Lacrimispora indolis DSM 755: one gene and its partner. The protein of the gene in region 1 interacts with the protein of each later gene in a pairwise test. Links are inferred from orthologs where the notes say so. Each region holds a gene or a part of one and is shown on either strand. Other genes may lie near its edges. The genes, in order: leuS and ligA.

Region 1 (15,833 bases):
CATCCTTTCCCATATGAAACCCTACATTATCAAGACCATAATGCTTATGTACGATACCCGATAATAAATGTTCTCCGGAATGATTCTGCATATGGCCGAATCTTCTCTCCCAGTCTATGGCCCCGGTTACCTGGCTGCCCGCTTTCAGAGGCTTATCCGTAATATGGACAATGCCTTCCGGCTTTTCCCTTACGTCAAGGACTGCTGCCTCTCCCAGGCTTCCCATATCAGCCGGCTGGCCTCCGCCCTCCGGATAAAAGGCTGTCCGGTCTAAAAGCACCTGAAAAAAACCGTCCTTTCCCTGGACGCAATCCAGCACTTCCCCTTCAAAGTTTTTTACATATGGTCTGTTATAATATAATTTATCCATCTTTTGCTCCTCATTTCTCTGTTGTTCTAATTATACACAACATTTGGATAAGTTCAATCACATCAAATCTAAAAATTTTGAGAAAAATGTGGAAACAGTGGCAAGCTGGCATTCATACACTTACAGTGTAAACAAATTATTTGGAGGAACCTATATGAGTGATCTGGCAGCAACTAACTGTGGATGCGGATGCGATTGCAACAGCGGAGGATGCAACAGCGGTGGTTTCAATCTTATTTGGCTGATTCTTATCCTGTGCTTCTGTGGTGGCGGTAGCGGCGGTTGCGGCAACAGTTGCGGTAACAGTTGCGGCGGTTGCGGAAATGATGGTGGCAGTTGGATTTGGATCATCATTCTTCTGTGCTGCTGTGGCGGCGGCGGCTTCGGTGGCGGAAATAACTTCTGCTGCTAAGCAAAACATAAAACAGGGCCCGATCTTCTTCACAGATCGGGCCCTGTTTTCATTTATGAACGGCTCTGGCCGCTACCCTTTCCGGACGTTGGAAAAGGGTTCTGGCCGTTTCCGCCCTTTAAAGAGTTTCTATTCTGCTTTCTTTTCATACATTCTTCATCAATTTCATATACTGCATTTCCATCTATGATCAATCTGCTTTCCATATCTAAATCACTCTCCTGTAATACTAATATATGCAGACGCATATATTGTCAACAAGAAAAGTAAGGAATCTCATGCCATGAACAATGAAGAAAATGTCCGCGCCAATGATCTGGACTCCCTTATCGGTGATAATCATCTTCAGATGATGAAGGCCGCCCTGCCTTATATGAGTGTTTCCCAACAGCGCTTTATCTCCTACTTCGTAAAAATAAACGAGCTGCAGCGCACCATCAATCTGTTTGAAGAGGGAGAAGTGGCGACCATGGGAATCTGCTCCGCAGGAGAGAGAAGCCAGTCCGACTCCCCCATTGATATGCTTAACACCATAAAGCCCTTTGCCAATCCGGCAGAACAGGATCTCATCGACCTTGTTATCAACTTCTTCCAGGGCTTTAGGCTGGCCGGTTCTTTCCCTGACCCCGTTCCCAGCTCCACCATTCCTGTCCAGGCTCAGGCCCAGTCCCAGGCCCAGTCCCAAACCCAAACCCAGTCCGAAGGACCCGGCAGGCCTGCCAATAACCAAAGACAAAATAACAATCCCTTTGGACGGATGTCTTTTGACCAGCTAAAGAACTTCATGCCTCCGGATCAACAGTCCAAATTGGAAACCATGCAGCTTATGATGTCCGCCATGCAGCAGATGAATTAATCTTTGTTCCTACCTTGATTCCCTTTACATATCCCCATAGAAAGGAAAGACAGTAATCTATGAACGCAAACTGGAAACAAGACCCCAGACTAAAAAACATGAATCCGCAAAAGCTATCCATGCTGAATGAATTTGCAAAACGAGTGGAAACCACCCCAAAAGACCAGCTTCTTCCAACGCTTTTAAGCTTAAATGCGGAAGCGAGCCAGAAAGGCATTCAGTTTAATGACCAGGAAACAGATCTTCTCATCTCCATCATGAGCGCCAACATGGATCAAAATGAGCGGAAACGGATCGATACCTTTCGGATGCTCTCTAAAAACTTCATGAAACGCAATACAAAATGAGAACCTGACAAACTGCACCCTTTGTCATGGACTGCAAAAAAGAGAGAGCCGATGGTTATGATATAATAAGAATAAAGTGCGTTTCCAGACATGGAACCGCACTTTATTCTTGTCAGTATGGAATCTTAAAAACAGGCCTTTAATTGCCAAGGAAAATCTCCATGTTTTCATCCTTTACTCCCAATATGTTTGTAAAGAAAGCTGCACCGATCACTGCCGCCAGATAGCTCAATAAGTATGCACCTGGTTTGGTATTAACCAATGCACCCAGCAGCCCCGATACATTCATGGCAATGGCTCCTTGTCCTGGGAAAAGGCCTAATACAAAGCCGCCACATGCACCGCCAAGATTTGCAGCAATAAATGGCCGCCACAAAGGAATTGAAATACCATAAATCATTGGCTCAGATATACCAAGCAGCTGTGTCGGTAAATTACCAATTACCGCAGCACGCAGTTTTTTATATTTTTCTTGTTTGCGATATTTAATAAGTAATCCTAAAGCAACACCAGCCAGTCCTGCCCCGGCAAGTGAAAGGAATCCTTGCAGGGATGTGTAACCAACTTCCTGTAATAAAGTGGTTTGGATCGGAGTAACAATGTGATGGATTCCCAAAGCAACCAGCGGCAGGAATGTTCCGGAGATAATTGCACCTCCGACTGCTCCCGCGTTGTAAACAAGCCAGATAACAACGTTGGCAAGTGCATTTGCAATCATACCGCTGATTGGCTGAATCACAAACAGTACAGCAATACCGGTGAGCAAGATTGAACATAATGCCGGAAAATGTACCTGCAAGACATTCGGAATAACTTTTCTGAATTTTCTTTCAAGTATTGCAACTAAGAAACCGCCAAGCAAGGCTGCAAGGGTTCCACCCATACCACTTTTAAATTCTAAGTTAAAGATGCTCATTGATACACCATTTAAAAGGCCCACATTCGTTACAATTGCTCCAATTGCCATACCGACAAAGGGATTGCCTCCCATTGTTTTAGCCGCTTGTGACGCAACAGCAATATTCATAATCGAAAAGAAAGATCCTGCAATAACGCTTAATGCCGCCATAAATACAGACCCCCCATCAGCGATTGCAGCAGGGTTGAAGAAATCCACTTTAAAATATATGAAAATATATTGAAAAATTCTCAACAATCCATAAAGCAGACCTGTTCCGGCCAATGCAGGTATCATCGGTGTAAACACCTGAGAAATCATCGTGAATATTTCGCTTCGGTTCTTTTTCTTTTCTCTGAAAATATCTGCTTTATTAACAACAGCCTGTTTCTGCGCGCGGGCATCCATCATTTTTTGAACTTCACCCCGGACATATTCAGCATTTCCCGGACCAAGAATAACTTGTGGGTTGTAATTTTTCCCTGCTACACCAAGTACGCCGGGAATCTCTTTGAGCCTTTCTTTGTCGATCTTATCTTTGTCAAAAACTACAACTCTAAAACGTGTCATACAATTACTGATACGTTCAATATTGTCAATTCCACCTATTGCCTCAATAATTTGTTCAATAATATTTTGTTCAATCATATGATTCTCCCTTCCTGCTGCAATTGTCAATCTCTCCTGTTTTTGCCGCTTTCACGTAATCGGAGCCTTGCAGACCAAGCTTCCATTGAATAAATTCCCTTAACTTAAATGTCATATCATGTAAATCATTACGATTTGATTTCAGTGACGTATATACTTTAAAATCATCTCTGTACACAATCTGATGGATCCCGCCTGTCACTTTATCTTTCATATCTTCATTATGGTCTGCAATGTTAACCAGCGCTCTTACAATATGTGCAACGTATTGGAAATGATAATCCTGGCGGCTTCCTATAAATTTATCAAATTCCATTTCATCGTCAATAAAAGACTCATGCTCCTGCAGTAAACGGTACAAAACAGAATAGCTCTCTTTTTGATGCAATCGTCCAAGACAATATACCGCACTCAAACCTCTCAGCATATTATATGACTTACTTGTCATCGGCTTATAAGAGTCACGTTTTTTCGCAGCCTGAACTAAAATGTCATGACCGGTGTTATCATCTAAAAGAGCAAGAACAATCCCGCTGTTCACCCTCATATTCTGGTTATTTGACTGCAGTCCCTCTTTCAGCAATCTGGTTTTTCTTCCTCTATACGCTGCCAGCATGGCAAATCCAGGCCTATCTGATTTCATCGCTTTTACAATTTCTGAATCTGTTTCCGGAAACCACATAGGCGTATTTATATCCGGAGGCGGGTTATCCTTCAATCCGTAATTGTTTTCTTCATTGAGGCAGCCGTCTTTTTCCAGCAGCGATTTAATTTGGCTGTATTTGACATCTGCCAATTTCAAATCATTTCTTAAAGCAGAATCAATAACAATAGCGCTGGCTTCGCCTGACTTCTGACAATCACGCATCATTCGCGTATGGGATGCGATATCATGATCCAATGACATCATTCTTCCAATCGCCATAATATTCTCAATCCCCTTTGGTATCATTACTTCTTTCTCAATGGGAACGGATATCAAGGCTGACCACATGCTCAGTCCAACAACCCAATCACAAAGCTGTTCGCTTTCAAATGCCATCTCTTTTGTATGATTGTCGAAATTAGCACTTGAATAATATAACGGTTCTTTGGAAATATACCCATCGACGATTTCCTTCATGGTAATTTTCTTTAATCCATCGATGGAAAAACCTTCGCGGATTCCAATGATCGGAGACATTCCCAATGTGAATTGGTGTTCTTGCGGATTGGAATATACTGAATTATTTGTGGAATCAATTACAGATTTTGAGTACTCTTCCGGATTCTCCTGCTTCATAGTTCCGGCATCAATGTTATTGAATTCTATCCGATCCGCAAGAAAATCATAATACAGCCTTACATTTGAGAAAGGCTGGCACAACCCATCAAACTCCCGGCCCTTATGTAATGTCAAACCGGCTATCCTGCATAACGAAGCGTCTGCTGTTGCATCAATAAATACTTTTGCTTCTACATTGACCTTTTTTTTGCACGTCAAATACTGAATTCCTTCTATCCTTTGATCCTGTTTGTATACACTCACAACAACAGCATTAAATTCTATGTTTGCCCCATACTGTTCAAGAAGCTTATCATACACTACACGGCGAATCATTGGCTGAGAGCCAAATGCTTTGGATACCTGGTACTTATCCTGCATTTTTTCCACCATTGCATCAAACTTTTCGTATATTCCACCAATGGACCCCCGATAGTACTGAAACATGGTGCTTGAATAAATGCCGCCCATAAAGCTCTTTTTTTCAATTACGAGCACTTTGTGTCCCAAGCTCGCAAGCTTGACAGCCGCAATACTTCCGGCAGTTCCTGCGCCAACTACAATCACGTCAAATTTATCAACGTATATTACCTCGTTCAATTCTATCATTTTGGATTCTCCATCCGCCAGCCAATTCAGCGTCCGCATCACAGATCCCTCCATAGTTCGACACCCTTGTCCATTGCTTCAAACACATTTTGTGTAAGACTTGAGCAAGCATAAATGATATTACCTGTTCTTTCCGCCTCATACTTTCCACGAATGCATGGCGTTTCTGCAATCATCAATAACTCATCTTCACTTTTCATTGGTTTTTCAAAATGAGCAAGGACCTGTCTCCTGTTATCTTTCATACTTGCGGTTTTCACAGGGATCTCCAGGCAGTATACGCCATTCCCAAGATCATAATGGCTTCCATCACGGCAAACCACTGGATCACTTCCTTTGCTTCTTACTAATGAACAACACGACATTTCATGTGGGAGTTTAAGATTATCAGCAGTCGTATCAATAAAATAGTCAGATTCAAAGGTCATCACCTGATCCCGGCAAAACGCTTCCACCGCTAATCCATGGGATTTTTGCACTTTTTCCATAACCGTGCAGTCCAAAAGAATATTTATATTCATTTCTTTTACAAAATTCCCTATAACCGGCATGATTTCACTTATAATCAACAGATCCTCATAATACATATGCTTGTTTTTTATAATACTTTGATACAATTTTTTCGTTGCTGCTTCTTTCATTTGGTAATTGCCCAAGCGGTCAATTCTAAGGCTCGTGTAATAGTCACTTCCCAGGACATTGCCCCGTTCAACAATTAACGTATTGTTTGGATCACAAGATGCCACAGCCAGTCCAAGGAAAGTGGCACCACTCACAATCGTCCGGTACTTTTTCAACGTTTCCACCTCAATTCTTCGTATTCCTTCTGATAAAAGTATTGATATGAATTGCTAAATACATGATTTCAGCTTCTTCAACACTTACATCAAACGTATTCTCAATATAGTTCCTGATCTCCAATGAAATGCGGTATGCCTCCTCATACTCTTTCTTGATTACTTCCAGAATGCTTGAGTTATCCACCTGTAATCTTTCGTTTTTTATTAAACGCATTGAAAAAAATTTAAGGTGAGTCATGAATCTTTCATAGCTGATTGAATCAGTATCAAATTCAATATTCAAATTTTTACGTACTATGTTTAAGGATTGGTTGATAATTTTGGTCATAAAATCAGTATTGTTAAAGTAATTATCATCAAGTTGTGCATTCAAAATGTGCATGGCAATAAAAGATGCTTCATCATTTGGCAATTGTATATTCAGCGCGCTGTTAATAATTCCTACAGCTCTTTCACCGATATGATATTCAATCGTATAGAAACGCTTAATTTCATTGTGAAGTTTATTCTCAAACATTTGATTGTTATGATATCTTTCCACAGCAAAATTAACGTGATCCAGCAAGGAAAAATAAACACTTGCAGGCAATTCCCTTCCCATTGTAGATTCAGCATCTTCAACAATCTTGTTAACAACCTGGATATTGGAAAAATCAACATCCGATAACAGTGAAAGCAAATCATTCTCATACTGTTTATCGGTTAATATATAGATCTTTTCAATTGCATGATCCAGAATATCATCACCAACTTTTTTCTGGAAACCAAGAGCCTTTCCAAGTAATAAAACTTCCTGCCCCCGCTCATTCATTGAGCGCACTATATTATTATTAATTACTTTCGTTATCTTCATATAGCTCCTTTCTTTTTTTCTTCTGACCTCAATATTACCAATCCAAATGCTTGTATGATATATACAAAAAAAAAGCAGACAACATCATACAAGATAGATGTGGCCTACTTAAAGTAACAACTCTTGAGTAAAAGATAGCATAGAATTTGTAAAATGTCAACAATTTTTTTCTAACCGAAATTTCCTTTTATAGATTCCACACTTAGCAATCATTGAGAATTTCCTTGGTTCCTGAAGCTGTATAAGGGCACTATAAGCCATATTTCTATGGCCTATAATGCCCTCACATTTCATACTAATAGAATTAAGGTTTACTCCATTGACGGTTTTACCTGCACACGATGTTTATAATTCTTCCGGGAACATAGATTTCCTTAACAATGGGTCCTGTTATCTTATCCGGGATCAAAGCCTTGCCGGCCTCAATGGCCTCTTCCTTTGATACGCCTACAGGAAGCTTCACCACTGCTCTGGTCTTTCCGTTAACCTGGACCGCGACCTCAATTTCGTCTTCCTTCATGGCCTCTTCATCACATTCCGGCCACTGTGCATGGAATACGGAAGTCGTGCCGCCAAGCCGAAGCCACAGTTCCTCACCGATATGAGGTGCAAAGGGTGCAACCAGAACCACAAAAGCCTTTAACGTCTCTTTGTCAATTCCTCCGGTCTTCCCAGCCAACTCGATCAATTTATTGTTGTATTCCATGAATCCGGAAATAACCGTATTTAAATTAAACTGGCTGAAACGCTGTTCAATATCAAAGATCAGCTTGTTGCGAAGGCGGAGCATTTCCCTGGTAGGCTCCACATTCTTACCGCTGCTTTCCGTCACCAGTTTCCAGAACCGGTTTAAGAAACGGCTGACGCCTTCAATTCCCCTGTCATCCCACTCTGCATCAAGCTCCGGCGGTCCTACGAAAAGCTCATACATACGAAGGGCATCACAGCCATAGTCACGAACCAGATCATCAGGAGATACCACATTTCCCTTTGACTTGCTCATCTTGATTCCGTTCTTTCCGTTTATCATACCCTGGTTGAACAGCTTGGTAAAGGGCTCATCAAAATCCACCACACCGATGTCGTTTAAAAATTTGGTGTAGAAACGGGAATACAGAAGATGAAGCACGGCATGCTCCACGCCGCCGATGTACATATCCACCGGAAGGTATTTCTTTGCTTTCTCTTTGGATACCAGTTCCTTATCATTGTGACTGTCCACGTAACGGAGGAAGTACCAGGAAGAACCTGCCCACTGAGGCATGGTGTTGGTCTCTCTCTTAGCCGGAGCACCGCACACCGGACATGTGGTGTTCACCCATTCGTCAATGGCTGCCAGCGGAGATTCTCCTGTGCCGGTTGGCTGATAGCTTTCCACCTCCGGAAGGGTGAGCGGAAGCTGATCTTCCGGAACCGGGACATTGCCGCAATGAGGACAGTGAATAATGGGAATCGGCTCTCCCCAGTAGCGCTGTCTGGAAAATACCCAGTCGCGGAGCTTAAAGTTTACGGTCTTCTTTCCCAGTCCCCGCTCCTCGATCATGACTGGAGCTTCTTTTTTAAGGACAGAGGACTCCATGCCATTCCACTCACGGGAATTGATCATGGTTCCATTGGCCTCGGTGTAAGCTTCGATCATGTTTTCGATTTCTTTGCCATCCTTTGAGATGACCTGAACAATGGGAATATCAAACTTCTTTGCAAACTCAAAATCCCTGTCATCGTGAGCCGGTACGCACATAATGGCACCGGTTCCGTAGTCGGCAAGGACATAATCGGAGAGCCAGATGGGGACCTTGGCACCGCTTAAAGGATTCACAGCATAGCTGCCAGTAAAAACGCCGGTCTTTTCTTTATCCTGAAGGCGGTCCACATTTGACTTCATGGAAGCGTCGTAAATATATTTCTCAACCGCTTCCTTATTCTCCGGGGAAGCAAGGCCGGCGGCAAGAGCATGCTCAGGCGCCAGCACCATAAAGGTGGCTCCGTATAAGGTATCAGGTCTGGTGGTATAAACTGTAATACTTTCCTCTTTTCCGTCCACCTTAAAATCAACCTCGGCTCCATAGGATTTTCCGATCCACTCCGTCTGCATCTTCTTGACCTTTTCCGGCCAGTCAAGCTTATCCAGATCATCTAACAGGCGGTCTGCATAAGCGGTGATTTTTAACATCCACTGTCTTAAGTTCTTTTTTGTGACTCCGGTTCCGCATCGCTCACAGCAGCCGTTTACCACTTCTTCGTTTGCAAGTCCTGTCTTGCAGGATGGGCACCAGTTAATGGGGAATTCCTTCTCATAAGCCAGGCCTTTTTTAAACATCTGGACAAAAATCCACTGGGTCCATTTATAAAATCCGGGATCAGTGGTGTTGACCTCCATATCCCAATCATAGACAGCTGCGATCTCATTGATCTGGCGTTTGATATTCATGACGTTTTCTGCCGTGGATTTCGCCGGATGGACTCCCATCTTGATGGCATAATTCTCTGCAGGCAGGCCAAAAGCATCCCAGCCCATAGGATGAATCACGTAATGTCCCTTTAAAATCTGATAACGGCTCCACACATCGGAAATTACATAGCCTCTCCAATGGCCTACATGAAGACCGCTTCCTGACGGATATGGGAACATATCCAGACAGTAATATTTCTGTTTCTTTCCGTCATCAACATTGATGGGGTTCTTTGCCCAGTTTTCACGCCACTTTTTCTCAATGGCGGTATGGTTGTATGATGCTGCCATAACAAAATTTCCTCCTTCTCGCACACGCTTTTTGTGCATATAGGTATACCCGTAGGGTGCTTCCTCCTTTTACGAAAGGGATTTTCCCTGTTTTAAATGTCCGCGGATAAAATAATGACCTTAAGAGTAAATAAAAAATGCGCCTCCGGCCGTTCATAAGGCCATAGAGACGCAGGATCTGCCGCGTGGTACCACTCTATTTCATACGATGTCCGTATGCTCTCACTGGATATGATCATCATATCCGCCCGCTGTAACGGTCGGGACACCGGCAATGCCTACGCAGAAAGCATGGCTTCCTTCAGCACGCTACTCAAAGGCCAGTTCAGCCGTCATCCACAACCGGCTTCCACCACCCGCCGGCTCTCTGCATGTTTCAGACAGCTTACTACTCCTAATCAAAGTATTTTTGCTAACTACAAATGTAACATAATTGACGAAATGTGTCAACCGCATTTTATGAAATCCCAGGACACTCCGCAAATATGTGCCGGAGGGCTCCGTAAATACTGTCCATTCCACCCTTCCGATTAAGCAGAAGAAACGACAAAGGTTACAGCCGAAAGAAGGAAAAACAGGATCATTCCAAGGTTTACAAACAGCGTTTTAAAGGAACCTTTGCCCCAGGTTTCCATAAGCCCCGGATGAAACACCAGCTTTCTCCGGCTGATAAAAAGCAAAATGATTCCTGCAAAAACTGCCCCAAGCATGAATATGGAGTAGCCCACAGCAAGCAGTGGATTATCTCCAATGTGAAGGGCCGCAATGGAGCCGAGAAAATTGATTATCATGTGAAAAATTATGGTATAACGAAGCTTTCCCGTCTGAATATAAATATAGGCAAACACAAGACCAATGCCAAAGGCATAGAAGAACTGGTAGAAATTTCCGTGGCTTAAACCAAAGACAACACTGGATACCAGGATCGCCGCCTTATCTCCATACAGCCGGATCCGGTCGACCAGGACCTTGCGAAACAGGATCTCCTCAAAAACAGGGGCCATTATCACCATTGTGACAAAAATCGCCCAGGTACTCAAATCCTTTATCACTTCCTCTACCGGATTAATCATAGGCCTTCCCAAAAGGGCGCTGACAAGGCTCATAAGAGCCTGACCAATAAGATTCCCCAAAAACAGGGCACTCATACAGATCAAAAATCCGGAAACAAGCATTCCTGCCCCGGCCTTTTTCCCTCTGGGCCTGCATAAAACCGGCATATCCTTCACAATGAGATAGACGATAATTCCCCCGACAACGTAATTAGCCAGAGAAACAACCACCATATACCAGTTCCCAAAGGTTATTTCCATTCCGAACCGGGACAGGGCAAGGGCGATGACTCCCACCTCAAGCTGTATAATAATCGTCACAAGAAGGAATGCTCCATATCCGATTCCCACTCTTGAAAACGCTTTCCATGCACTTCTTCTGTCTTCCACTATTTTCATACCTCCTGCCAGTTGGTATCAGTTTATCACAGATCAGAGAAAAGCGCAATTATTCCACGATGGGCAGCCTGCAAAGCCTGATTTAACCAAAGAGGCGGAATTGAGGTTACAGTCCTTATTGACTCTTCATCCTGGCACAATGCCCGTTAAAAAAAGAAAACAGCCGGTTCATGGCGGGAACAGAATCAATTAAGTTTTCAGGATGCCATTGAATCCCCATAATAAGCCCCTCTTTATCCTCCAAAGCCTCTATCACTCCATCGGATGCATAAGCAGATGCCTTAAGCCCGCGTCCCAGCTTTTTCACTGCCTGATGGTGCATGGAGTTGGTTTCCAGCGTTCCTGCCCCCAGTACGGAGGCAAGCCTTGTTTCTTCTAAAACCTCCACGCGATGGGTCAGATAGCTTCTTTTCCGTTTCTGCATATGCTGCAGGCTTTCTTTCTCCCGCAGAGAAATATCCTGATAAAGGCTTCCTCCCATAAGAACATTTAAGAACTGATGCCCTTTGCATATCCCAAGCATGGGAATGCTCCGGGTTATGGCATACTGCCCCGCCCGAAAAAGAGCTTCGTCGATTTCCGGCCGGATTTCCCCCAAAACAGGCAGAGGTTCCTCCCCATAATACCATGGGTGAATATCTTCCCCTCCGGGAAACAGCAGGCCGTCGCAAAATGCCATTGCCTCTTCCGGTCCGGCCAGAATCCCGGTTGCCGGTATGACAACCGGAATGCCTCCGTTTCTGAGTACTGCTTCCACGTAGGCGGTATTGGCATAAACCCGTTCCATGCTGTTGAATATTCCCACTTCTGTCATAAATGTATTGCCCATAATACCGATCACAGGTTTTTTCAAGTCACCACTCCTTTTATGGTTTTACAGCAGATCCTGGCGGCAGATATGGCGGATCGCAGAAAGATCCAGCCTTCGGATCACTTCGGCTGCCAACTGGCAGGCCGCTTCCAAATCCGCTTTTGCACAGAAATTATAATGGGAATGAACGTATCTGGTGGGGACGCCAAGCACTAGTACCGGAACCGCCTTCCCCGTCAGACTGAGTTTTCCTGCATTGGTGCTTCCTCCCCTGCGGACAGCTTCCTGGTATTTGATTCCCAGGCTTTGGGCTGTTTCTATGGCATACTCCACAAAGGCAGGATTGGAAATATAGCTCTTATCCATTCGGCGGATCTGCACGCCTCCCTTCATTTTCCCCTGAGTGACAGCCGCATCAAAGAAGAAATCATCCGAGGGAGAGCCCTCAAAAACAATGGCCAGATCCGGCTTTACAATCTGGCTTGTGACAGTGGCTCCCCTCATTCCCACTTCCTCCTGGGAGGCGAAGGCTCCTACGACATTCACAAAAAGATCCTTTCTCTCCTCATATAACTTGTTCATGGTTTCAATAATGCAAGCACAGCCGGCCCGGTTGTCAAAAGCTTTACCAAAGCAGATCCCATGGTCCTTGTCGTAAGAAAAGGACACATCGGGAACCATGGGATCACCCACAGATATGCCAAAATCCTCTTCCGCCTCTTTCCGGCTGCAGGCTCCTATGTCCACATATATACTTTCTATGTCAAGGCTCTGGGAACTGCGTTCCTCGTCGTTCATGAAATGAACGGGCTTTGAGGTGATAATGCCCTTTATAAGCCTTCCGTCCCTGGTCTTCACAAGCACGGAATGAGCCGGGACATTGGTAAGATGGAATCCTCCCAGCATCAGGATCCCCAGACAGCCGTTGCTGTGTATGCATTGCACCATAAAACCGCATTCATCCAGATGAGCATCCAGCTGAATCACTGGCTTTCCTGACTCCGCCTCAGGCATGCAGGCATACAAATTGTTCATCGCGTCGTTTTCAACCTGATATCTGCCTAAATACCCTGCCGCCGTCCGCACCACATCTTCTTCAAAGCCGCTTGGACCAAAGGCATTTGACAGTCTGCCTAACATTTCCATATCCATAATTATTTTCTCCTCTTAACTCTGTTATCATTTTTTACCGGTTTTATCATCATATAAATGGCAGTAAACGTAATGATCCTCATCCGCCTGATACCGGTCCGGCGCTTTCATGCTGCAGATACTCATGCACTTTGGACAACGGGTATGAAATTTGCAGCCGTCAGGCGGATTTAAAGCGGAGGGAATGCTCCCTTCCAGAATGATACGTTCCCGTTTCACTTCCGGATCAGGAACCGGTACTGCCGATAAAAGCGCCTGTGTATAGGGATGGAGGGGATGTTTATAAAGCTTCTCTTTGACTCCTGCCTCCACGAAATTTCCAAGATACATGACCCCTACCCGATCACTGATGTGTTCCACTACATTTAAGTCATGGGCCACAAAAATATAAGTAAGGGAAAATTCCTTTTTTAACTGGTTTAATAAGTTTAACACCTGAGCCTGGATTGATACATCCAGGGCTGATACCGGCTCATCAGCGATGATAAGCCTGGGTTCTACCGCCAGGGCCCTTGCGATGCCGATCCTCTGCCGCTGTCCGCCGGAAAACTCATGGGGATACCGGTTTGCATGGTAATCATCCAGCCCTACCTTCCGCAAAAGGCCCAGGACCCTATCCTTCCGCTCTTCCTTTGACGACGTCAGCCCGTGAATGACCAGAGGCTCCGCAATGATATCAAACACCGACATCCTTGGATTCAATGAGGCATAAGGATCCTGAAATACCATCTGGACCTTTTTACGCACCGGACGCATCTGCCTGCTGTTATAGCCGGAAATATTTTCTCCGTCAAGAATAATCTCACCGGAGGTCGGTTCTTCCAGCATGCAGATCCCTCTCCCCAGAGTGGACTTTCCGCAGCCGGATTCTCCCACGATGCCGAATACCTCCCCCGTTTTTGCCTCAAAGGAAACTCCATCCACAGCCTTTACATACTCGGTTTTTCCGAATTTGCGGCCGGAAACGGGATAATAAATCTTCATATCCTTAACAGTTAAGAGGTTTTCCGTCATTTGTCCTCACCACCCTTCCCTTCACAAAGCCAGCAGCGGCTCACATGGCCTCCGCCCATTAAAAAAAATCCCGGTTCCTCTTTCCTGCACCTGTCAAAGGCCTGGGAACACCGCGGCGCAAACTTGCACCCCTCAGGCATGAACCTGGGATTTGGAACATTGCCGGGGATGGATTCCAGCTCGTCAACCGAAACCCCCAGCTTTGGTATGGAAGCCAGAAGCCCTCTGGTATATGGATGGGCAGGTGCTGCAAAAATTGATCTTACATCCCCCTTTTCCACCACCCGTCCGCAGTACATGACCGCCACTTCGTCACAGGTCTCCGCCACCACGCCTAAATCATGGGTAATAAACAGGATAGAGGTTCCGGTTTCCTTTTTTAAGTTGTTCATCAGATCCAGAATCTGGGCCTGTATCGTTACATCAAGAGCTGTGGTGGGTTCATCGGCAATCAGCACCTGAGGCTTGCAGACGAGAGCCATAGCAATCATGACCCGTTGGCGCTGCCCTCCGGAAAGCTGGAACGGATATTCCTTCATCATCCGCTCTACTCTTGGAACACCGGTCGTACGAAGCATATCCTCTGCCTTTTTATAAGCCTCCTTCCTGGAAATATTCTCATGCTGAAGCACGCATTCCGTCAACTGTCTTCCGATTTTCATAACCGGATTTAGGCTGGTCATTGGCTCCTGGAAGATCATGGAGATCTTGCCTCCTCTTAATTTCCTTCTTTCTTCTTCTTTGATCCGTACGATATCCCTGCCGTCGAGAATGATATCTCCTCCAACAATCCGGCCTCTGGTTCCCATTAATAAGCCCATGACAGACAGAGCGGTAACGCTTTTACCGCTTCCAGATTCACCTACGATCCCTAAGGTAGCACCTTCCTTCAGTTCAATGTCTACGCCATCCACGGATTTTATGATTCCGCTGTCAATATAAAAGTAAGTATGAAGATTCTTAATTTCAAGTATGTTTCTCTTTTCTTCCATATGGTTACCGCCTCCTTATTAATCCGTAAGCTTGGGGTCCAGGGCATCACGCAGACCGTCACCGAGAATGTTAAAGCTCAGGACCGTAAGAAAGATGGCAAGGCCGGGAAACAGAGTCGTGTGGACACTGGTCATCATATAGGTTCTTCCATTGGACAGAAGCAAGCCCCACTCGGGCGTGGGCGGCTGGGCTCCCATGCCCAGAAAGCTTAAGCTGGAGGCTGTCAGAATGGAGGAACCAATGGACATGGTATACTGCACGATAATGTCCGGCACCGCTCCCGGCAGAATATGCTTGAACAGGATCCTGGCATCCGAAGCCCCCAGATTTCTGGCCGCATGGACAAACACCATATTTTTAAGAGACAGCGTCCTTCCTCTTACAAGCCTTGCAAAAGTGGGAGTGGAAAATACCGCCACAGCAATGACCACATTATACAGGCCGCTGCCAAGAATTGCCACAATGGCAATCGCCAGAATGATCCCGGGAAATGCAAACAGGGTATCGCAAACCCTCATGATTACGGAATCAATCATACCGCCGTAATAACCTCCCATAAGGCCTAAAATGGTACCGCACACCGCTCCCGCCGTAACCGCAAGCAGGCCGATG
Region 2 (15,778 bases), 2.3 Mb from region 1 along the record:
CATGGGCCATCTCATAGGGGAAATTGCTTCATCTCTTTTTACTGTTATGGCATACCGTTTCTTTTCGCCCAAAATGCCCCCAGGCATTACATTGGTTTCTTCTTCCTTTCGGGATACCGCTCCCGGGCTTATGCAACTGGCCCTGCCTCTTATGGGGAACCGCCTGGTTTTAAACATCCTTGCAAGCGCGGAAGCCATTTTAATTCCAAGCAGACTGCAGATGTCCGGACTTTCCGATTCAGCAGCATTTTCCGTATACGGCGTATTAACAGGAATGGCCCTGCCCTTTATTCTGTTCCCTTCCACCATATTTAATTCCCTGGCAGTGCTTTTACTTCCAACGGTGGCCGAGGCCCAGTCAGAGGGAAATGAGCGGAGGATCGGAGATGCCATTTCCATGTCACTGCGTTACTGTCTGTACGTAGGAATCCTCTGCATCGGCATATTCACCCTGTTCGGAGATGACTTAGGCGTCAGCGTATTTAAGGACAATACTGCCGGAACCTATATGACCATTTTGGCCTGGCTTTGCCCCTTCATCTATCTGGTAACCACCATGGGAAGCATTTTAAACGGCCTTGGAAAAACCTCAGTCACATTTATCCAGAATGCCATCGCTTTGCTGATCCGTCTGGGATTTGTCCTTTTTGGGATCCCCAGGTTCGGGATCTTAGCCTATTTGGTGGGAACCCTGGCCAGCGAGCTGCTTCTGGCCATGATGCATGTGCTGACCCTTCGGAAGAAGGTGGACTTTGTTTGGAACGCATGGGATATGATCGTAAAACCGGCAGCTCTCATGGTGCTCGCCATTGGGATTTACTTTGCGGTATTTTCCCTGGCAGATCCGTTCCAGGGGATGTCTTTATTCATAAAAACGGCTTTCCATATCGCTATATTAAGCATATTCTATCTGGTGCTTCTTCTTGGCGCCCATATCATGAAAGGAGAGAAAACCGGGGATCACTGAATTATTTCCGACAGGTGAATTTTTATGGTCTACATAATGAAAGTAAAAAACGGACTGTTGTAAGTCCGTTTTTTATAAATCCTCTTTTAGTCGATTCCAACCATTACAGAAGTGGCTTTAATGATGGCATATGCATCCTTTCCCACTTCCAGCTTTAAGTCCTTTACCGCTGCCATGGAAACCGTAGCAGAAACGATGTTGCCTCCGCCGATGTCAATGGTTACGATAGCGTTTACCGCGCCAGTTTCAATTCCTATAACTTTTCCTTTAAACTGGTTTCTTGCGCTGAGCTTCATCTGATATGTCTCCTCTCATCCAAACCTGCCTTTAGAAACACCCTTTTGGCATACCTTTACGCCCGATGCCCGATAAAGCGGGCGGCCCCTGCCAAAAAGGCACGGACAGGAAAGTGGAAATATCTAGCAGTAATTATGGATTATAAACCGGAAGATTATACTGCTTTTTATAAATTTATTGTAAACATTTCCTTTTTCATTGTCAACCAATTCCTGGAAATACAAAAAACTATAATAAAAGCAGGAGATCTTCCTTTGGGAACCGGATAAATGAAGGAATGTTCTGAACGGCTCCTTCTTCAAAATCAATTTTATCCTGAATCCACCAGATCTTTATAGAGGTCTTATCATTTATGTTCCTCAGCAGGTACTGCCTTTGAAAGGGAGTATCGGCAAACCCGGCCAATTCAATGCCCATGGCATTTTCCTCTTCCGGTCCTAAGGCAGGGATCAGGTTATGTCCCCGGATTCCTACATACCGGACAGAGTCTCCGATTTTCTCCTCTGTCTTAAGCCTGATCTTCCAGTCGCAGGCAAAAAGCTCATAATCACTGATTTTTTCTATGGAGGAAATATTCTTGCAGCCGGTCAGCTTTGCTGCCTCCATTCTTTCCGGCCTTCGGAAAATGTCCTTTGTACAGCCTTTTAATATAGTATTTCCCTCTGAAAGGAGGATCATGCGGTCACAAAATTTATAGATCTCATCTCTGGAATGGGATACCATAAGCACATCACCGGTATAGTCCCTGATCACTTCCAGCATCTCCATCTGAAGCGTGTCCTTTAGAAAGCCATCCAATGCGGAAAACGGCTCATCCAGCATGATGATGTCAGGACTGTACAAAAGCATGCGGGCAAGCGCCACTCTCTGCTGCTGGCCCCCTGAAAGCTGGGAAGGATACCTTTTTTCCAGCCCTTCCAGCTGAAAACGCCTTAACTGTTCCGCAACAAGGGGCAGCTTATCCTTTTTCTTTCCCGGAATCACAATCTTTAAGTTTTCTTCTACGGTCATGGTAGGAAACAGGGCATAATTTTGAAACAGGTAGCCCACACGGCGTTCCCTTGCAGGCAGATTGATCCCCTTTTCCGAATCAAAGAGCACTTTTCCGTTTAAAACGATCCGGCCCTGATCCGGCTTTTCGATTCCTGCCACGCATTTTAAGGTCATGGTCTTTCCGCAGCCGGAGGCTCCCAAAATCCCCATGCAGCCGCCCTCGGCCTCAAATTCCACTTTTAATTCAAATCCTGAAAACTTTTTTCGTATGTTTACCTGTAATGCCATATCAAATCCACCTGTTCACATGTTTCATATTTTTTCCGGATATATAATTGATAACCGCAACTATAAAAAATGACAAAATAACGATGACGCATACCCAGAACCCGGCCGTATCCCAGTTTCCTGCCGCCACCTCGGAAGCGATTGCAACGGAAACCGTTCTGGTCTTTCCTAAAATATTTCCTGCCAGCATGGTGGTGGCTCCATATTCCCCGATGGCTCTTGCAAAAGCCAGCACGGTTCCCGAAGCCAGTCCAGGCGCCGATATGGGAACGATGATCTTCCAGAAAATCTTCCCTTCCGACATCCCCAGAGTTCTTCCCGCATGGATCATGTCAACATCCACCTGCTCAAAGGCCGCCCTTGCATTCCGGTACATTAAAGGAAAAGCGATAACAAAGGCAGCTATGACACACCCAGGCCATGTCTGCACCATCTTTATATTAAATTCCTCAAAAAGGAATTTACCGAAGGGCCTGCGGAGGCTGAAGATCAAGAGAAGAAAGAATCCGGCCACAGTGGGCGGGAGGACCAAGGGCAGGGTCAATATCCCATCCACAATGGATTTTGCCGTATTATTCAGCCTCATGATCAGCCTTGCGGCGGCTATCCCCAGAAAAAAGGTCAGCACAGTTGCCAGAATCCCCGTTTTAAGGGAAATAAAAAGGGGACTCCAATCTATTGTTTTCATAAGATCCAGCATAGATTTTCACCCCCTTTTATGTGTATGATTTATTTTGCAGGTTTTGCAAATCCGGCATCCGTAAACATCTTCATAACGCCTTCATCGCTAACCAGATACTCTTTAAAGTCAGCTGCTGCCTTTGCCTGTTCCTCTGATGCCTCCTTGTCAATGATTAAGCCTACCGGATAAACAGCAGGATCGATCATGGTCTGATCTGCTTCTGCGATAATTTCAACCTTGTCTGCCATGGAAGCTGCATCGGTTGCGTAAACAACGCCTACTTCATTGCTTCCTTCTGCAACAGCTGTTAAAACAGCGGTAACATTGGCGCCTTCATTGATTTCCATTTTCATAACCTGATCAAGATTTCCTAAGTTGGTGAACAGTTTTCTTGCATACTGGCCTACAGGTACATCCTCTCCTGCAAGAGCAAGGCTTGATGCTTTTGTGATATTGTCAAAACCGGTTACCTCAGTTTTTCCGCCTGTTGGCTTGATCAGAACGATCTTATTTTCAAGCAGATCGGTAACGGAACCTTCTACTACATATCCGCCTTCCTTTAACGCATCCATCTGCTTGGTTGCTGCAGAGAAGAACACATCGCACTGAGCGCCCTCTTCGATCTGTTTCTGAAGGGTTCCGGAGCTGTCTGCATTATAAATAATATTAACATTTGGATGATCTTTTTCATAGGTTTCTTTGATCTTTTCCATTGTGTTTTTTAAGCTGGCGGCAATAAACACGTAAAGGTCCACGTTCTCTGCCTTTGCTTCAGCCGTAGTCGTTTCCGCTGCTGCCGTAGTTTCCTCTGCCTTGCTGGTCTCCTCTTTCGCAGTTGTCGCCTGCGTTGCAGCGGTTGAACCGCCTGAGCCGCACCCCACAACCGCACCGGCAGCAAACATTGCCGCCATCATAACCGCAAGTAATTTCTTTCCTCGTTTCATAATACTTCCTCCTGGTTTCCATTTGAACAACAATCTATATTGTTATTCATTTTAATTGGGTTTTATTCGGTTTTGTTCCGTTTGGTAATTCCCAATTCATTTTAGATGATATTTAATCGAATGTCAATGCCAATCTATCTTTATAATAACATCGGACTTTAAGCTTTTAGCCTCCATATGACAGACAGCTCTTAAAGCCTTTCATTGACAATGGATTAAAATATGCTATAACTATTTATAAATGATAAAAACCACAGGAAGCAAAGAGGAAACCGTATGGAAAAAATATATACTACCCAGGAAGTTGCCGACCAGCTTAAAATCAAAAAATCGACCGTATATGAACTGATCAAACGGGGAGAATTAAAGGCTGCAAAGGTCGGCAAACAAATACGGATCAGCCAGGATCAGCTGGATGAATATTTAAAGACTCCAAAGAACGGCAGCTCTTTCCAGACGGAAGAGCCTCTTCCCCGGATCATGGATATTCCACAGTTTACAGCTGATGCCGCGATCCGGCAGATGGATTACCTTCTTAATACCAGCGGCCTGATCATAAGCAGCCAGGAATCCAGGGTGGCGGAGCTGCTCCGAAGCCAGCTCAGCCTTCACCCTGACAGCCTTCCTATCCTGCATTCCTATATGAATGATTATAACAGCCTGTATTCTCTTTATTATGAAAAAACTCATATGGCCCTCACCGCCTTCTGCACCGGCCGGGAAGGGCAGGAAATCAGTCAGATCCAAAATCTTCTGCCTGGAAAGGAAGTCGTAATCCTTCATATCTGCAGTCTTCAGGCAGGCCTTTACGTGAAAAAAGGGAATCCAAAGAAGCTGCGGGCCTTAAAGGATCTATGCCGCCCTGATGTCCGTTTTATAAACAGGGAGAAGGGAAACGGGTACAGGATTTACATGGACTCCAGCCTCTCAGCCCAAAACATTGTAAAGACTTCTATTTCGGGATATCAGAAAGAATGCCTCTCCCACATGTCAGCCGCAAACGCGGTCGCATCGGGAGATGCTGATGCGGGCATTGGTGATGTGTCCCACTTAGCTGCATATCCCCAGCTGGATTTTATTCCTTTGTCTGCTGCCTCCATGGACTTAGTCTTCTCCAGGGCGGCCATGAACCATCCGGCCTTTCAAAGCATTGCCGACACGGTAAACTCCCAGGAATTTAAGAACGGCCTTCTTCCTTTTAAGGGCTACAAGATCGAAAACACAGGGAAATGCACCTTTGTGGACGGCTGAATGAAACGACATTTTCCCCCATTAATAAATATTCGGCAAAATTTTAGTTGCATTCGCAACTATTTGTGTGTTAAACTAATTTAGAGCTAATAGAGTCTGCAGGCTCATGCACAATTCTGTGCAGATAATTATTCTTAAGAATCCCTATCATAAAAAACGGACAACAGGAGGTATCTATTTGAACCAAAAATTAAAAGAAAAAATTGTTGAATCTTTATCATCTGTCCTGCCCGTTACATGTATCGTGTTGATCTTGTGCATAACAATCACTCCCATGCCTCTTGACCCACTGATGCTGTTTCTGGTAGGGGCAACCCTTTTAATCGTTGGAATGGGCTTTTTTACACTGGGTGTGGATATGTCCATGATGATCATCGGAGAAAAAGCGGGTGCCCAACTGGCAAAATCAAAAAAGCTGCCGCTCATTGTTTTTGCCTGTTTTATCATTGGTTTTATCATTACCATAGCGGAACCGGATCTTCAGGTCCTGGCGGGGCAGACGCCGGCCGTTCCTGACATGGTCCTGATCCTTTCTGTGGCCGCAGGAGTCGGACTGTTCCTTGCAATCGCATTTCTAAGGACCTTATTTGGCTGGAGCTTATCCCATATCCTTATGATCTGCTATGCCGTACTCTTTGTTACATCCGCCTTTGTTCCCAAAGAATTTCTGGCTGTTGCCTTTGACTCCGGCGGCGTTACAACAGGCCCCATTACGGTGCCCTTTATCATGGCTCTTGGTGTCGGCCTCTCCTCTATCGGCAGAGGGAAAAACCAGGACAGCGACAGCTTCGGCCTGGTCGCCCTATGTTCCGTGGGACCCATTCTTTCTGTTATGATTCTGGGCCTTGCCTATGGATCTTCTGCAGCTGATTATGAGCCCATGGTGATTCCCTCCATAAATAATTCTCAGGACCTTTGGCTGGCCTTTCAGCATGAACTTCCTCACTATGCCTGGGAAGTCTTTTTGGCCCTCTTTCCTATTTTGCTGTTCTTCCTCATATTTCAGCTCTTCTTTTTGAAGCTAAGGAAAAGACAGCTGATCAAAATTATGGTTGGGCTCATTTACTCCTACATCGGACTGACGCTTTTCCTCACCGGCGTCAATGTTGGCTTTATGCCTGCCGGCAATTATCTGGGTCAGCAGCTTGCATCCCTTCCCTATAACTGGGTCATGGTTCCCATCGGCATGCTTATCGGTTTCTTCATTGTAAAGGCAGAGCCGGCCGTACAGGTCTTAAATAAGCAGGTTGAAGACATAACGGGAGGCTCTATTTCGGAAAAGACCATGATGACCGGATTATCCATCGGCATGGCCATTTCCCTTGGATTATCCGTCATAAGAGTCATGACAGGTCTTCCCCTTCTGGCTCTCCTGCTTCCCGGCTATGCACTTGCCCTTGGTTTATCCTTTGTGGTCCCGCCGATTTTTACATCCATTGCCTTTGACTCCGGCGGCGTTGCTTCCGGCCCTATGACTGCCACCTTCCTGCTTCCCTTTGCCATGGGAGCCTGCGAGGCTTTAGGAGGGAATATCGTAACTGATGCCTTTGGCATCGTAGCCATGGTCGCCATGACGCCTCTCATCATCATACAGCTCATCGGTGTCTCCTATCGCTACAAGACTAAAAAGGCCAATGTACCGGCAAGTACACCGCTCCTTAATATGGAGCTTGAATTCATCGAATTAGGAAAGGAGGAGGCTGATGATTTCCAATCGTAAAGTAAACTGGATTACGGTAATCGTAGACCGGGGAAAGGGTGAAAAAGCAGCTTCCGTTTTTAAAGAACACCATCAGGAACTGCTTCTCATCACCAGAGGACATGGAACCGCAAGCTCTGCCATCAAGGACTGCCTGGGGTTAGATGAACCGGAAAAAGATCTGGTCATCGGAATCGTGGAGGAAGCGGCTACCAAACGCTTATTATCTGCTCTTCATGAAATATTAGAGCTTGGAAAACCAGGTTACGGCATCGTATTTACTATTTCCCTGTCGGGAATCAGCGCCGCAGCTTCCAGTATATTAGAAGCTAACCTGTCAAAAGGGGATACGCCCCCTGTCACAGATTATCTCAAGGAGGATCGCTCTATGTCAGATACGATCAGATACGAACTAATTGCTGCTGTTATCAATACCGATCTTTCCGCTCCCATCATGGAAGCTGCCAGAAATGCCGGCTGCAAGGGCGGAACTCTGGTCAAAGCCAGAGAGGTTAGTACGGATGATTCCAAAAAGCTTTTTGGCCTGACCCTTTCCAATGAAAAGGAAATCCTTCTCATTCTGGTTCCCCTTGCGGATAAACAGGCGGTCCTTAAATCCATTTGTGAAACAGTGATGAAGGAAACAGGGGAACATGCCATCGCATTTTCTCTTCCAGTAGATGAAGTGGCCGGACTAAGCACTCTTGTAAAGTGAGTGAATGCTCTATGGACCGGTCCATAACCAAAACAGGCGGCAGTTTCGTATTCCCTTCATGGGACAGGAAGCTTCCGCCTGTTTTCTGCTATCTTAAGCCGCGATACAGGGCGCCAAGAAGCTCTCCCTTCGGATCCTGGCTCAGTTCCCAGACCATAGCGCCGCCTAAGTTTTTCGATTTGATATAATCAGATTTATAACCTATGGACTCTGGATCTTCATAGCTGATAAAGATCGTACCGTTAAACAGCCAGGGAACCTTTGACTGAGAATGGAGATGTCTGGTATAGCCTGCTTTATTTAAGTAGTTATCCTTAATATCCTGATATCCGATGGAACTCGAACCTCCAAACGGCTGGTATAATCCTTTGTTTGAATCATTTACAGAAGAATATAAGTATCCATAAAGCGGAATCCCCATTACCAGCTTTTCTGCCGGAAAAGAAGCATTCAGCCAGGCAGTGATCCCCTTATCCACACTTATTTTATACTGGGGGGAAGGATCGTCGTTGTCATATAAAGGAGCCAGAAGATCCGTGTGGGAATCCCAGTAGCCATGGAGATCGTAGGTCATGACATTTGCATAATCCAGATACTGGGCCAGCTTTGACAGCTCCACATTGTCTATGTAAGAGCGGTCCGCTCCCCCTGCAATGGTCAGTAAGTAATGCTTATTGTTAGCAGCCCCTCGTGCATCCAGCTTTTCACGTATCTTTTTAAGAAGCAGGGTGAAATTCTGCTTATCTTCCCCACGCCTTGCGTTTTCCGCCAAACCTCCGCTGACCGGATATTCCCAGTCTAAGTCAACTCCGTCAAATCCGTATTTTATAATGAAATCAACACAGCTGTCCGCAAATACGGTCCTGGACTCCTCTGTCAGAGCCGCATCTGAGAATTTCCCGGACCAGTTCCAGCCTCCAACGGAAATCAAGGTTTTTAAATCCGGATTGGTCTGTTTTAAAGAATTTAAAAGCTTTATATTGTCAGGATCCACTTCAGGATATCCAAGCGTAACCCTTAAGTCAGCGCCGATGTTTGCAAAGGCATAATTAATATGGGTCAGCTTTCCGGCATCTATCTGGTTTGGATAGTAATTATAGTAAGCAGCCCATGCTGCATAATATCCGACTAATTTGCCTGTCTGCCGGGGAGATGGCTCCGTGACAGACAAGGCTGACAGCTCTGCGACCGGCAGGGCTGATGATTCCGCTGCAAGTGCTTCAGGCGATGCAGACGATTCTGCGGAAACAAGAGCAGCCGTTTCAGAATTATCCGGAATGGGGCTGGGGGAAAGGGGAACTGCAGTGTCTGCAATGCTGGCTGCTGCCGGGCTTTGGGATTCTGCCAGGAAATCCTTGCCAGACTTTTCTGTAAATGCATCTCTGCTTAAAAGACATCCCAGGATGATCAACATAAAAACAGAAACAAACAGAAATGTTTTCTTCATAGTACTTTTTTTCATTACGTGATCCTTTTCTCTCTTTTATTTTTTCAAGTATAACATGCTGGTTTTTCTTTGAACAACGAGCAAAAAATGGATCAAATGCATATTTATGGATAATTTTCTTCTTGATTTTTTGTGCCTGAAATCTCTGACCTTATTGCAATCACAGGAAAAAGGCCCGCTCACCGCCAGAATACAGGCATACAGAGTTTATTTAATATCTGAAATTCCAAATAAAATACAGTCTACTCTTCGTCGATTGAAACATACTTTTACGTATGGTATGATTGGATAAAACCGACCTGAATAATGAAAGGGGTGCATACAATGAATGAAACATTGAATGTAATAGCTAAGCGGTATTCCTGCCGCGATTTTAAAAATGATATGCCGTCAGACGAAATACTCCGGGCCATCGCCGAAGCCGCCATACAGGCACCAAGTGGAATGAACCGTCAGGCATGGAGGGTAATTGTTGTAAAAGACAAAGATTTGATACAGGATATGGAATCGGAGGGCATGGCCTATCTGGCCGGCATGGAGGACAAATCCTCATATAACAGAATCATGGAACGGGGCGGCAGATTGTTTTATGGCGCACCATGTATGATCGTAGTTCCTATTGATCCGGCACAATATGCTCCCGCACTGATTGACTGCGGGATCCTGTGTCAAAATATCACTCTGGCTGCAACATCTTTAGGCATAGCCAACATTATGTGTGGATTTGCCGGCCTGGCCTTTGCCAGCGGAACACGTGCAGCGGAATTTACCAAACGTCTGGGCTTCCCTGATGGTTATGCCTTTGGCTGTTCCGTATTGCTGGGATATGCCAATACGGAAAAACCGCCTCATGTTCCGGATCATGATAAAATTACTTTTATTGAATCATAACCAAAATGGTAAATGATCAGATTTTAAGCGAAATCAGGACATGTCATAAAAAAGAATTGACCATATGAGGATCTTTCTTTATATTCATTTAAAGGGGCTGTAAAATAAGTCCCTCCTGAAATAGGATTCATATCAGCGAACGCTGATATGAATCCTATTTCAAATTTTATATTGATTTCGCCCGGAAAAATAATTATGATATCTTTGTTTAAGCAAAAAATGCGCACTCAATGTTACCCTTGGGAATCCAAGGGGATAAATGATTCCATCCCGCTGGCTTTTTATGCAGCTGTCAGTAACCGGCTTTTTTTATTATGATACTTGTAAAGATTATAACTACATGAAATTAAAGTGAGCTCAAGACTTACGTTCTTTTCGCCTCGTCTTTAGAGCCGTTTGTACGACTTATCCCACTTGATTACCCAAAGGTTCCCTCTGCCTGAATGCTTCGATTCATTCGCAAAAGTGCTCCATGAATGGATTCCAGGTTACTCATCACTTCTTGGTGGATTGCTGTTAATTCCTGATTCATGCATATGGTTCTGTTCCCGGATTTCTTTTTACAGCAGTCAGGCTTATATGGGCAGTCCTCACAGCTTTCACATTCGTATATTTCTTCTGTTCTTCCATACTTGTTTTTATATACTTGTTTCTTGTATTTAAACTTAAATCTTTTTCCATTCAGACAGATAAGAGCACCTGACTTATCTCTTTTAAAGTTGACAGCCCGGTATGGATCATTGTGGTATTTCTTATCCGTGGTTTCTTTTTTAAACATGGTAAACTTCATGAACTTTTCCATGCCGTGCTCTTCGCAGTAAAGATAATTATTATACGAACCATACCCGGCATCTGCAACTGGATATTTGGGATAATGTCCATAGATGCTGTTGAACTTTTCCATGAGCGGCACAAAGCATTCCATGTCAGAGGCGTAGGGTTTTACATCAACTGTTGCTATGTATTCATCACATATCGCCACCTGTAGATTGTAGGCCGGAAGGAGCTGGTCATTTCCCATATAGTCCCGTTTTATTCTCATGAAAGTAGCATCGCAGTCGGTCTTCGAATAGCTGTTTCTTTCATTTCCACATATTTCTATGTGCTTTGCATATGATTTCAGACGTTCCAGAAATCTTTGCATCTCCTGATATTGGCGCTGCTCCATACTTTTTCTGTGCCCAGTCCCTGACACAAACTTTATCATATCCAGGCCGGTTGCTGTTTTATAGTTTTCAAGTAATTCTGTGACATAATCAATGGCATATTCATTTCGCTTTTCAAGTTTTATTCCCATATAGTCTAAAACATTTGTATTCATCGAATCAATTAATGCCGATAGTTTTTCAAAAACTTTATCACGGTTACGAAGACATGATTTTTTCCACACCCAGGTATAACGGTTCGCATTTGCTTCGATTTTTGTGCCATCAATATATGTATGCTCCAGATCCACCTGATCCTTTTTAAAAATGTAGCTGTTAATATCGGTAAAGATCTGTTCAATTGAATCCGTCAATTCATTGCGAATTAGATTCCCAAACGTCGCAAAAGAAGGAGCCTTCATATCATCAAGGAGATAGATATATCGAATATCATTCCTGCAAAGTTTTTCTATTTCACGCAGAGAGCAGATGCCGTGCGCCATGAAAGCAAAGAGTATAACTTTAAGGAGTTTTTGTTCATCACATCTTGGACGACCTGTTTTGTATCCCTTCTCTACAAAATATCTTGATAGGTCAATGTGATCCATCACCTCACAAAAAGTGTATACCGGATCAGAAACATTAATTATTTTTTCGATATCTAATGGTAATTTCAACTGACGTGAGGTATAATTACCATTGGTGTGGTTTTTTAGTCGCATAATTAATTATACCAAAAAATCGCTGTGGTCTCACGACCTCAGCGATTTTTTTAGGGAAGTTTTTTTACAGCCCCTTTATTATTTATCCCGGTCAGTCATTCATCATTTCTCTTGCGGCACTGTTCAAAAACTTTATGAATGCAGACGGAATCTTCTGATATGTGATTCTTGTAACTGGAAACAGAATTAAAATCTGCAGCATCGTCAAACATACCATGGACTTATTTAGAAGGCAATACATTTCTATTTCACGGAGTCCTCTCCCTCTTCCGCCTCCAGCAAATAAGGTGTGATCTGATATACATAGAAATTCAGCCAGTTCCCATACAGCGTATTTGCCCCATTCCTCCAATTTAACACAGGCAATGTATCCGGATCATCATCCTCATAATAATTACAGGGAATAGCAGGATCCAGTCCTTTTCCCAAATCCCGGTGATACTCTCCGTCCAGGGTCATGCGGTCGTATTCCGGATGGCCCTGGATAAATACCTGCTTTCCATCCCGGCTCATCACAAGAAGGATCCCGGCCTCTTTTGACTCCGCCAGAATGATCAGCTCCGGATGCTTTTCAATGTCCTCCCGCCGAACCTCCGTATAGCGGGAATGAGGCGCCATCACATAATCATCCAGGCTGCGCACAAGGGGCACCTTCCGGTCCAGGACCTTGTGGCGGTAAATACCGGACAGCTTGCTGTCTCTCTTATATTTTGGTATGCCATAATGGTAGAAAAGTCCTGCCTGGGCTCCCCAGCAGATATGAAGGGAGCTGGTCACATGGGTTTTACTCCATTCCATGATCTTTTTTAACTCTTCCCAGTAATTGACCTCTTCAAATTCCATGTTTTCCACCGGGGCTCCGGTGATGATCATGCCATCGAACTTCTTTTTCCTCACTTCATCAAAATAGACATAAAATTTATTTAAGTGGCTGGCCGACGTATTCTTGGAAGTATGGCTCTCCAGCATCAGAAAGGAACAGTCCACCTGCAGGGGCGTATTGGACAAGGCCCGGAGAAGCTGGGTCTCAGTCTCCTCCTTTATCGGCATAAGGTTAATGATCAAAATCTGAAGAGGGCGGATGTCCTGGCTTAAAGCCCGGTCCTCATCCATCATAAAAATATTCTCTTTTTCCAGTATGGCTTTTGCAGGTAAATCCTTTTGTACTTTAATCGGCATAATTTATTCCTCCAGCATTTTTTATACGAAAAATCAAGCAGATATGTTCACATATCCGGTTGATTCACAACCCCTAGGTTGAAAGGCGATCTTCTTTCAGCCTTATAAAATCCTCTTCTGAGATAATGGGCACTCCTAGTTCCTTTGCCTTTTTATTTTTGGAAGAATTGGATGTAGTATCATTGTTGATCAGATAAGTCGTCTTGGAAGTCACTGAACCGGTGGCCTTGCCGCCGTGGGCTTCAATGTCCTCCTGAAGGGCTTTCCGGTTTTCATAGTGGTTCACAGAACCTGTAATGACAAAAGTCATTCCTTCAAAGATTCCATCTTCCCGGACCTCTGCCTCTCCCTCAATGGTGAGCTCAGGCAACAGGCGGTCCACCATCTCGTTGTTCTTTTCTTCCTTAAAATAAGTGATCCAGGCATCTGCAAGCACCTTGCCGATTCCGGGAACTGCTGTCAGCTCCTCTTCCTCAGCGGTGCGCATTTTCCCAAAATCAAACTTAAATTCCTGGCACAGCGTCTTTGCATTTGCCAGACCGATTCCAGCGATCCCCAGGCCATAGATCAGCCTTGGAAGGGTGGTATGGGAGGCCGTTTTTACTGCCTGAATCAGATTATCGTAGGATTTCCTTCCAAAGCCCTCCATCTGGGTAATGGTTTCCTCATGCTGCTCCAGATGGAAGATATCTGCAAATTCCCGGATAAATCCGGCTCCAATGAATTTTTCCAGGGTTGCTTCCGACAATCCGTCAATATTTAAGGCATTCCTGCTGACAAAAAGGGAAAAGCTTTTCAGCCGCTTGGCCTGACAGTCCGGGTTGGTGCAGTACAGGCTCTTCACATCATTAACCTTGCGGATCTCTGTTTTTCCGCTGCAGACAGGACATTGATCTGGGATCTGGATTTTTTTGCTTCTTGTCAGGTTATCGGCGATCTGAGGAATAATCATATTGGCCTTATAAACCGTGATCTCATCGCCCTCTCCCAGCTCCAAGGCCTCCATAATGCTTAAGTTGTGGACACTGGCCCGGCTCACTGTGGTCCCTTCCAGCTCTACGGGGTCAAAGATTGCCACCGGGTTGATGAGCCCGGTCCTGGACGCACTCCACTCAATGTGGTCAAGCCTTGTTTCCCGGATCTCGTCGGCCCACTTAAATGCGATGGCATTACGGGGAAATTTGGACGTACGTCCAAGGGCTTCTCCGTAAGCGATATCATCAAACAAAAGCACCAGGCCGTCTGATGGAACATCATAGCTGGAAATGGACTCAGAAAACTCCTCTACAGCCTCCGGCAGAGTATCCCTTGTCACCATACGATAATCCACCACATCAAAACCCTGCTTTTTTAACCATTCAAACTGTTCTTTTCTGGAATTAAGAAAATTAACACCTTCTGCCGTTACAAGAGCAAATGCCTTAAAGTTTACATTTCTCCGGGCAGTGATCTGGTTGTTTAGCTGCCTTACGGAACCGCTGCATAAATTCCTGGGGTTTTTGTATCTGGCGGCTAACTCCCCGATCTCTTCGTTGATCCGGTTAAAATCCGAATACTTAATCACTGCTTCCCCACGCAGGATGAGTTCTCCCTTATGGGATATATTTAAAGGAATATTGGAAAATACTTTTGCATTGTTTGTGATGACCTCACCGATCTCTCCGTTTCCCCTGGTTACGGCCTTTTGAAGGGTCCCCTGGTTGTAGGAAAGGACTACGGTCAGCCCGTCAAGCTTCCAGGACAGCACTCCCGTCTGGCTGCCCAGCCACTCCTGCAGGCTTTCCACGCTCTTGGTCTTATCAAGGGAAAGCATGGGTGTTTCGTGGGCTTCCTTGGGAAGCTCGCTTAAAACCTGGTATCCCACGTTCTGCGTCGGGCTTTTGGAGAGAATGACTCCGGTTTCCTCTTCTAAATCCTTAAGCTCATCGTAAAGCCTGTCATATTCATAATTGCTCATGATCTCCCGGCTTTCCTGGTAGTAGGCCTTTCCTGCTGCCGTGAGAAGGCTGACCAGCTCTTTCATTCTGCTTATTTTAGCGTCCATCAGATATCTCCTTTTTCTGTTCTTTATAGGAACGATTTGTCGAGCCTTTTAAGGCCTCTTTCATCTGGTGGTACTCCCTTTTCGAAAGCTCCCGGTAAGCTCCTGGCTTTAAATCTCCCAGTTCAACATTCATGATCCGCAATCGTTTTAACATCCGTACTTCAAAGCCCAGCTGGCCGCACATTCGGCGGATCTGGCGGTTTAGCCCCTGGGTCAGAATAATGCGGAATGCTTTTTCTCCTGCCTTTGTCACACGGCAGGGACTGGTGGTCACATTTAAGTCCGGAAGAAATACTCCCTTTTTCATCTTCCGGATGAAATCATCGGTAACCGGGCGGTTGACCTTCACCAGATATTCCTTTTCATGAGCATTTCCGCTGCGCATTATTTTATTCACCAGAGAGCCCTGGTTGGTCATGAGGATCAGCCCTTCCGAATCCTTGTCCAGGCGTCCCACAGGATAAATCCTCGCGGGGTAATTCACCATATCCACGATGTTGGGGGCACGGTCTTT

What was found.
Region 2: the proteins of leuS (region 1) and ligA interact in binary tests that used the Escherichia coli proteins (3 or more experiments, as listed by UniProt). The link is inferred for Lacrimispora indolis DSM 755 from one-to-one orthologs.

What each region holds. Positions count from the first base shown.
Region 1 is NZ_AZUI01000001.1:5,591,808-5,607,640, forward strand. Bases 7,094-10,147 are described here. They hold leuS (leucine--tRNA ligase), read right to left. Parts: upstream 9,801-10,147; coding sequence 7,386-9,800; downstream 7,094-7,385. In the rest of the region: K401_RS0127140 (alanyl-tRNA editing protein), read right to left, coding at 1-370; K401_RS34125 (hypothetical protein), read left to right, coding at 525-782; K401_RS33320 (hypothetical protein), read right to left, coding at 836-988; K401_RS0127155 (hypothetical protein), read left to right, coding at 1,066-1,638; K401_RS0127160 (hypothetical protein), read left to right, coding at 1,698-1,985; K401_RS0127165 (PTS transporter subunit EIIC), read right to left, coding at 2,125-3,531; K401_RS0127170 (FAD-dependent oxidoreductase), read right to left, coding at 3,524-5,443; K401_RS0127175 (hypothetical protein), read right to left, coding at 5,443-6,201; BglG family transcription antiterminator LicT, read right to left, coding at 6,212-7,057; K401_RS0127190 (CPBP family intramembrane glutamic endopeptidase), read right to left, coding at 10,331-11,242; K401_RS0127195 (gamma-glutamyl-gamma-aminobutyrate hydrolase family protein), read right to left, coding at 11,367-12,104; K401_RS0127200 (M42 family metallopeptidase), read right to left, coding at 12,126-13,214; K401_RS0127205 (ABC transporter ATP-binding protein), read right to left, coding at 13,242-14,228; K401_RS0127210 (ABC transporter ATP-binding protein), read right to left, coding at 14,225-15,220; K401_RS0127215 (ABC transporter permease subunit), read right to left, coding at 15,239-15,833.
Region 2 is NZ_AZUI01000001.1:3,307,772-3,323,549, reverse strand. The notes cover bases 12,780-15,778. They hold ligA (NAD-dependent DNA ligase LigA), read right to left. Parts: upstream 15,265-15,778; coding sequence 13,294-15,264; downstream 12,780-13,293. Other genes in these bases: K401_RS0115820 (pseudouridine synthase), read right to left, coding at 15,254-15,778; metA (homoserine O-acetyltransferase MetA), read right to left, coding at 12,780-13,220. Also shown: K401_RS0115895 (putative polysaccharide biosynthesis protein), read left to right, coding at 1-967; K401_RS0115890 (TOBE domain-containing protein), read right to left, coding at 1,054-1,263; K401_RS0115880 (sulfate/molybdate ABC transporter ATP-binding protein), read right to left, coding at 1,493-2,545; modB (molybdate ABC transporter permease subunit), read right to left, coding at 2,547-3,245; modA (molybdate ABC transporter substrate-binding protein), read right to left, coding at 3,275-4,171; K401_RS0115865 (substrate-binding domain-containing protein), read left to right, coding at 4,448-5,422; K401_RS0115860 (DUF1538 domain-containing protein), read left to right, coding at 5,601-7,142; K401_RS0115855 (hypothetical protein), read left to right, coding at 7,129-7,836; K401_RS0115850 (glycoside hydrolase family 18 protein), read right to left, coding at 7,925-9,283; K401_RS0115845 (nitroreductase), read left to right, coding at 9,608-10,174; more of metA, read right to left, coding at 12,285-12,779. UniProt on the Escherichia coli protein: DNA ligase that catalyzes the formation of phosphodiester linkages between 5'-phosphoryl and 3'-hydroxyl groups in double-stranded DNA using NAD as a coenzyme and as the energy source for the reaction.